Regions from separate parts of the Streptomyces sp. NPDC059816 genome, predicted to be linked through region 2. Evidence: predicted binding sites of a transcription regulator. Region 2 holds the regulator's gene; the other holds the start of a gene.

Evidence for each region. The regulator HrcA, encoded in region 2, represses chaperone genes, less so after heat shock. The targets are predictions, from matches to a motif close to TTNGCACTCNGNNNNNCNGAGTGCNAA.
Region 1: groL (chaperonin GroEL) is a predicted target of HrcA. The motif match lies at 1,923-1,949, and genes of this name have one in related genera.

What each region holds. Positions count from the first base shown of each region.
Region 1 covers NZ_JBHWIQ010000008.1:99,823-104,031, forward strand. The annotation lists gene groL (chaperonin GroEL) at 139-1,761, opposite strand; gene ACFV88_RS13215 (cold-shock protein) at 2,442-2,645, opposite strand; gene ACFV88_RS13220 (MoaD/ThiS family protein) at 3,095-3,370, opposite strand; gene thrC (threonine synthase) at 3,506-4,209, opposite strand, start outside.
Region 2 covers NZ_JBHWIQ010000005.1:99,624-103,832, forward strand. The annotation lists gene ACFV88_RS08860 (MBL fold metallo-hydrolase) at 45-773, opposite strand; gene hrcA (heat-inducible transcriptional repressor HrcA) at 1,036-2,052, shown strand; gene dnaJ (molecular chaperone DnaJ) at 2,053-3,186, shown strand; gene ACFV88_RS08875 (nitronate monooxygenase) at 3,469-4,209, shown strand, end outside.

The DNA.
Region 1 (4,209 bases), on a different contig from region 2:
GCGCACCAAAGGGGCGCGGGGAACGGCGCGAGCACCCCCCACGCACCCGCGGACGAACGAGACAGGAACGCCCGAGGGCGGCACCCCACCAGGGGGTGCCGCCCTCGAACCGAGACGCGGAGTCCGAGCCGAAGAGGCTCAGAAGTCCATGTCGCCACCGGGCATACCGCCCGGCGCGGCAGCCGCAGCCTTCTCCGGCTTGTCAGCGATGACAGCCTCGGTCGTGAGGAACAGCGCAGCGATCGACGCAGCGTTCTGCAGCGCGGAACGCGTCACCTTCGCCGGGTCGAGGATGCCCTCGGCGATCATGTCGACGTACTCACCGCTCGCGGCGTTGAGCCCGTGACCCGGAGTCAGGTTGCGCACCTTCTCCACGACGACGCCACCCTCAAGGCCGGCGTTGACGGCGATCTGCTTCAGCGGAGCCTCAAGCGCGAGCTTGACGGCGGCGGCACCGGTGGCCTCGTCGCCCTCCAGCTCCAGCTTCTCGAAGACGGCGGCAGCCTGGAGCAGGGCCACGCCACCACCCGCGACGATGCCCTCTTCGACGGCGGCCTTCGCGTTGCGAACGGCGTCCTCGATGCGGTGCTTGCGCTCCTTGAGCTCGACCTCGGTCGCGGCACCGGCCTTGATGACGGCCACGCCGCCCGCGAGCTTCGCCAGGCGCTCCTGGAGCTTCTCGCGGTCGTAGTCGGAGTCGGAGTTCTCGATCTCGGCGCGGATCTGGTTGACGCGACCGGCAACCTGGTCCGTGTCACCGGCACCGTCGACGATGGTGGTCTCGTCCTTGGTGATGACGACCTTGCGGGCGCGGCCCAGGAGGTCCAGGGTCGCGTTCTCCAGCTTGAGGCCGACCTCCTCGGAGATGACCTCGCCGCCCGTGAGGATCGCGATGTCGCCGAGCATGGCCTTGCGGCGGTCGCCGAAGCCCGGGGCCTTGACGGCGACGGACTTGAAGGTGCCGCGGATCTTGTTCACGACCAGGGTCGACAGGGCCTCGCCCTCGACGTCCTCGGCGATGATCAGCAGCGGCTTGCCCGACTGCATGACCTTCTCCAGGAGCGGCAGCAGGTCCTTGACGTTGCCGATCTTGGAGTTGGCGATCAGGATGTACGGGTCGTCCAGGGACGCCTCCATACGCTCCATGTCGGTGGCGAAGTACGCCGAGATGTAGCCCTTGTCGAAGCGCATGCCCTCGGTGAGTTCCAGCTCCAGACCGAAGGTCTGGGACTCCTCGACGGTGATGACGCCTTCCTTGCCGACCTTGTCCATGGCCTCGGCGATGAGGTCACCGATCTGGGTGTCGGCGGCGGAGATGGAGGCGGTGGAGGCGATCTGCTCCTTGGTCTCCACGTCCTTGGCCTGCTCCAGCAGGGCAGCGGAGACGGCCTCGACGGCCTTCTCGATGCCGCGCTTCAGGGCCATCGGGTTGGCACCCGCGGCAACGTTGCGCAGACCCTCGCGCACCAGCGCCTGGGCGAGGACGGTCGCGGTCGTCGTGCCGTCACCGGCGACGTCGTCCGTCTTCTTCGCGACCTCCTTGACCAGCTCGGCGCCGATCTTCTCGTAGGGGTCTTCGAGCTCGATCTCCTTGGCGATGGAGACACCATCGTTGGTGATCGTGGGGGCGCCCCACTTCTTCTCAAGGACGACGTTGCGGCCCTTGGGGCCGAGGGTGACCTTGACGGCGTCGGCGAGCTGGTTCATACCGCGCTCAAGGCCGCGCCGCGCCTCCTCGTCGAACGCGATGATCTTGGCCATGTGAAGTGGTCCTCCCGGACTGAAGGGGGTCCTACCCGCGCCCTGACGAGAGCGTGGGAGCGGATGGTACGGACCGCGCTGGCGCCCGCGACGGACGACCTGCGACACCGGGCGAAATCCTTGCCCCACCCGGCCCGCGGGCCTCACCGACCCGGTCCTTCGTAGCACTCTCACTCGTAGAGTGCTAACGCCAATGATTAGCACTCGACAGGTGCGAGTGCAAGCGGCTTGGCGTTTTTCGGCGACCCCCCGAGGGCTCCACCGCAGGTCAGCGGCGTTCCGCTCCCCCAACGCACAGGCGCGTTCCCTTGCGGGGCGCGTTGTCTCCTGCGGGTGCGCCGTGGTTGCTCGCGCAGTTCCCCGCGCCCCTTCGGTGCGCTTCCCTGCGGGTGCGTCGCCCGGTGCGGGTGCGCTGTTGTTTTGCGCAGTTCCCCGCGCCCCTGAAGGGGGGGCGCTACCCAGCGTCGTCGCCTGACCCGAGGCGGGCCCCGTTAGGGGCGCGGGGAACTGCGCGAGCAACCACCCCGCACCCGCGGACAAGGACGCACCCCACGGGGCACCCGCCCGGGGGCACGGGGACGGCGCGAACGGCGCCAGCGCACCCGCACGGGCAATGCGGAGGGTCCGCACCCCTGCCGGGTGCGGACCCTCCGTAACGTCGCAGCCAGTCGACGCGCGGCTCAGACGGCCACGCGGACCATATCCGCCTGCGGCCCCTTCTGACCCTGCGAGATCTCGAACTCGACCCGCTGGCCCTCTTCAAGGGTGCGGTACCCGTCCATTTGAATCGCGCTGTAGTGGACGAAAACATCCGCACCACCGTCGACCGCGATGAAGCCGTAGCCCTTCTCCGCGTTGAACCACTTGACGGTGCCCTGAGCCATGCCTAACTCCCCTATTACTGGCCCTTGCACAGGACCGCACTTCGCGGACCCGGGTCATACCTCCACCCCCCAACGGTTGGGGGTGTGCGCCGGAACGCGTCGACCGCCGCTGAATGTATCTGTCCAACTGCCGTCTGCAACAGGTCAACTGGACGAGAAATCCGGGCGCGACGCATCGGAGATGTCCAGATAATTGACTGGAATTCAGGGCAAGTCGGGCCCAGCAAATGCCACAAAGGGGCTAATTCGGTAATGCTCTTTGGCTACTTCTTGTCGCCGCGCGGCCGAGAAGTCATATGTGTGAAGGACAAGCGCGCGAGCCATTTCCCCAACCCTATCGCGTTCAATCCTATGGAATGACCCCCTCCGCTTCTCTTGCGGAGGGGGTCATCACGGTGACGCAGCGTCAGGAGCGCCGGGCCCGCGGGGCGGCGGCCCGGAGTGCAGGATTAACCGCCGGCGACCGCGGGGATGATCGACACACCGGCGCCGTCGGGCGTGGCGGTGCCGAGGCCCTGCTCGAAGCGGACGTCGTCGTCGTTGACGTACACGTTCACGAACCGGCGCAGCTTGCCCTGGTCGTCCAGGACGCGCCCCGCGATGCCGGCGTGGTTCTTCTCCAGGTCGGCGATCACCTCGGCGAGGGTGGCCCCCTCGGCGGGCACCTCGGCCTTGCCGCCGGTGTAGGTGCGCAGAATGGTCGGGATACGGACGTTGACGCTCATGGGGCGGCCTTTCCGGTCGTTTCCGGCGAGACGGTACAGGGACGTACGGCAATCACGTACGGGGATCACGTACGGGGATCACGTACGGGCCCGGCGGGGCGGGCGGACCCACCCCGCGGGCGCGGCAGGCTGGTGTCAGCCGGTGGCGAGGCCGGCGTCGCGGAACGCGTCGAGGTCCGGCCGGATCGTCGCGGTCGGTCGGGCCCGGTCCGCCACCGCGTCGAGGGTCTTGAGCCCGTCGCCGGTGTTGAGGACGACGGTCGACAGCGAGGGGTCGAGCAGACCGGCCTCGATGAGCTTCTTGGTGACGCCGACGGTGACCCCGCCCGCGGTCTCCGCGAAGATGCCCTCGGTCCGGGCGAGCAGCGAGATCGCGTCGACCACGGCCGCGTCGTCCACGTCGTCCACGGCGCCACCGGTGCGGCGGGCGATGTCGAGCACGTACGGGCCGTCCGCCGGGTTGCCGATGGCCAGCGACTTGGCGATGGTGTCCGGCTTCTGCGGGCGGACCACGTCGTGACCGGCCTTGAAGGCGGCGGAGACCGGGGAGCAGCCGGTCGCCTGGGCACCGAAGATCTTGTACGGCTTGTCGGCGACGAGCCCGAGCTTGATCAGCTCCTGGAGCCCCTTGTCGATCTTCGTGAGCTGCGAGCCGGAGGCGATGGGGATGACCCACTGGTCCGGGATCTCCCAGCCGAACTGCTCGCAGATCTCGTACGCCAGCGTCTTGGAGCCCTCGCCGTAGTACGGGCGGAGGTTGACGTTGACGAAGCCCCAGCCCTCGCCGAGCGGGTCACCGATCAGCTCGGAGCAGAAACGGTTCACGTCGTCGTAGGTGC
Region 2 (4,209 bases):
AGCCCCAGGCCCCGCCCCAGCCCGGCGCCCCGCCCGCCCGTGCCTCAGCCCGCCGCCGTGCGCAGCACGTCCCGCTGGGCCGTGACGAACGCCGACCCCACCACGGACCCGTGCCCCGGCACGTACCGTGCGCTCGGCCCGCCGAGCGCGAGCACCCGGTCCAACGCGCCCGGCCACGCCGCCGGGTGCGCATCGGGCCCCGCCTGCGGCTCCCCGGACTCCTCGACGAGATCGCCGCAGAACACCACCAGGGGTTCCCCGGCGACGACCACGACCAGGTCCTGCCCGGTGTGCCCGGGTCCCACGTCCGCGAGGACGACCGACACGCCCCCCAGGTCCAGGGCCAGCGTCCCCGTCACCTCCACCCCGGGCGCGCGCAGCGCCCCGGCCGCCGCCGCGGCCTCACCGGGGTCGACCCCGTACCGCACCGCGTCGTCCCGCAGTTCCTCCCGCCCCGCGACCAGCAGCGCACCGATTCCGGCCGCCCCGTACACCGTCGCCCCGGGGAACGCCGGCGCGCCGAGGACGTGGTCGAAGTGCGGATGGGTCAGTGCGAGGTGCGTGACGTGCCCGCCGTCGAGCAGCCGCTCGGTCTGCTCCCGCAGCTCGGCGCCCTCCCGCAGGGTGGAGCCCGCGTCCACCAGCAGGGCCGCCCGTTCGCCCGCGACCAGCCCGACCGTGCAGTCCCAGCCGGGCAGCCGTTGCCGTCCCGTCCGGGGCCCGATCCGCTCCCAGCCCTCCGTCGCCCAGGGGATGTCCCGTGTCGTCCGCATACCGTGACGCTAGGTCATTCCCGGCGGGCACGCGGCTTTGCCCCGGACCCGGCGGGCGCACGGTCGGCCGGCCGGCCGGGACGCGTGGCCGGACGGCGCGGCGCAGTGGCTCGTGACACGGCCTTGCTACGTGCGTACCCACCGGCCGTACACTTGGCTGGGAACGCTGGCACTCGACTGTCATGAGTGCCAGGCACCGTTCCGCGGGGCCGGTTCGGGCCCGCGTCGACGCAGAGGGAACCAGAGGAACGGGAGGTGCGCGATGCTCAGTGAACGCAGGCTGGAAGTGTTGCGCGCCATCGTCCAGGACTACGTCGGCACGGAGGAGCCGGTCGGCTCCAAGGCGCTGACCGAACGGCACCGCCTGGGCGTCTCCCCGGCTACGGTCCGTAACGACATGGCGGCACTGGAGGAGGAGGGGTTCATCGCCCAGCCGCACACCAGTGCGGGGCGCATCCCCACCGACAAGGGGTACCGCCTGTTCGTGGACAAGCTGGCCGGGGTCAAGCCGATGACGGCCCCCGAACGGCGCGCCATCCACCACTTCCTCGACGGGGCGGTGGACCTCGACGACGTCGTGGGCCGCACGGTCCGGCTGCTGGCGCAGCTGACCCGGCAGGTCGCCGTGGTGCAGTACCCGTCCCTGACCCGTTCGACGGTGCGGCACGTGGAACTGCTGTCGCTGGCCCCGGCCCGGGTGATGCTCGTCCTGATCACCGACACCGGTCGGGTGGAACAGCGGATGGTCGACTGCCCGGCTCCGTTCGGCGAGACCTCGCTCGCCGATCTGCGGGCGCGGCTCAACAGCCGGGTCGCGGCTCGTCGGTTCGCCGACGTGCCGCAACTGGTGCAGGACCTGCCCGAGGTGTTCGACACCGAGGACCGGGGCAGTGTCTCGACCATCCTCTCCACTCTGCTGGAGACGCTGGTCGAGGAGACGGAGGAGCGGCTGATGATCGGCGGTACCGCCAACCTCACCCGCTTCGGACATGATTTTCCCCTCGTGATCCGGCCCGTCCTGGAGGCGTTGGAGGAGCAGGTCGTCCTCCTCAAGCTCCTCGGCGAGGCGGAGAATTCGGGCATGACCGTAAGGATCGGTCACGAGAACGCCCATGAGGGGCTCAACTCCACGTCCGTCGTGTCGGTGGGCTACGGTTCGGGCGGCGAGGCAGTCGCCAAGCTCGGCGTGGTCGGCCCGACCCGCATGGACTACCCGGGAACGATGGGAGCAGTACGCGCAGTGGCACGTTACGTCGGACAGATCCTGGCGGAGTCGTAAGTGGCCACGGACTACTACGCCGTACTAGGCGTACGCCGCGACGCGTCCCAGGACGAGATCAAGAAGGCGTTCCGCAGGCTCGCGCGCGAGCTGCATCCGGACGTCAACCCCGATCCGAAGACCCAGGAGCGGTTCAAGGAGATCAACGCCGCCTACGAGGTGTTGTCGGACCCGCAGAAGAAGCAGGTCTACGACCTCGGCGGCGATCCGCTGTCCCAGGCGGGCGGTGGACCCGGCGGCTTCGGCGCCGGTGGCTTCGGCAACTTCTCCGACATCATGGACGCCTTCTTCGGAACGGCGTCCCAGCGCGGTCCCCGCTCCCGCACCCGGCGCGGTCAGGACGCGATGATCCGGCTGGAGGTGGAGCTGGACGAGGCGGCCTTCGGGACCACCAAGGACATCCAGGTCGACACCGCCGTCGTCTGCAACACCTGCAACGGCGAGGGCGCGGCGCCCGGCACCAGTGCCCAGACCTGTGACATGTGTCGCGGTCGGGGCGAGGTGTCGCAGATGACCCGGTCGTTCCTCGGCCAGGTCATGACCTCGCGTCCCTGCCCCCAGTGCCAGGGTTTCGGCACGGTCGTGCCCACCCCGTGCCCGGAGTGCGCGGGCGACGGCCGGGTCCGTTCCCGTCGCACCCTGACGGTGAAGATCCCGGCCGGTGTCGACAACGGCACCCGCATCCAGCTCGCGGGCGAGGGCGAGGTCGGCCCGGGCGGCGGCCCCGCCGGTGACCTGTACGTCGAGATCCACGAGCTGCCGCACGCGGTCTTCCAGCGGCGCGGTGACGATCTGCACTGCACGGTGACGCTGCCGATGACGGCGGCCTCGCTGGGCACCAAGGTGCCGTTGGAGACCCTGGACGGCATGGAGGAGATCGACATCCGGCCCGGTACCCAGTCCGGCCAGTCGATCCCCTTGCACGGTCGGGGCGTGACGCATTTGCGGGGCGGCGGTCGGGGTGACCTGATCGTGCACGTAGAGGTGCAGACCCCGTCCAAGCTCGATGCCGAGCAGGAGCGGTTGTTGCGGGAGCTGGCGAAGCTGCGCGGTGAGGAGCGCCCCATCGGTCAGTTCCAGCCAGGTCAGCAGGGGCTTTTCTCCCGGTTGAAGGACGCGTTCAACGGTCGCTGACGCAGTGCGTCGCGGCGGCCGGATCGCCACCCTCCGTAGTGGGGCACCCCCGTCCCGGTTCTCGTCCGGGCGGGGGTCGCCCATGCATCGGTGCGAAAACGCTAGAGCTGTCGGGGAATTGGCGAACAATCGCCGCTCCCGAGCTGGTGCAAACCTCAAGCACCGCGCTGACCAGCGCAGCTGTGCTCCCGTCGAAGATCCACCCGTATCCACGCACGGCCGGAATATGCCAGATGTACGGCTGGATTCGGACTTGTGTGGAGGACGTGACAACATGCCGTCATGTCCTCCGCACTGACCGATCTCCTTCCGTGCCCGATCGTGCAGGCCCCGATGGCGGGCGGGGTGTCCCGGCCGCAGCTGGCCGCAGCCGTGTCCGAAGCGGGCGGACTGGGGTTCCTCGCCGCCGGCTACAAGACGGCCGACGGCATGTACCAGGAGATCAAGCAGGTGCGGAGCCTGACGTCCCTCCCCTTCGGCGTGAACGTCTTCATGCCCCAACCCGAGTACGCGGACCCGGCGGTCGTGGACGTCTACGGCCACCAGCTCGCCGGTGAGGCCGGCTGGTACGACACCGAGCTCGGGGACCCCGACAGCGGTCGGGACGACGGCTACGACGCCAAGCTCGCGATCCTCCTCGACGACCCCGTACCCGTGGTCTCCTTCCACTTCGGCTGTCCGACCCGCGAGGTCATCGCCGCCCTCCGCAAGGCGGGCACCCTCACCCTCGTCACCGCGACCACCCCCGAGGAGGCACGGACCGTCGCCTGGTCCGGCGCCGACGGGGTGATCGCCCAGGGCATCGAGGCGGGCGGACACCAGGGCACCCACCGGGACAGCCTCGACAACGACGGCACCGGACTCGGGCTGCTCGCCCTCGTCACCCAGGTCCGGGAGAACGTGGAGATCCCCGTCATCGCCGCCGGGGGGCTGATGCGCGGCGCCCAGATCGCCGCCGTGCTCGCCGCCGGGGCCGATGCCGCGCAACTCGGCACGGCCTTCCTGCCCACCCCCGAGTCCGGC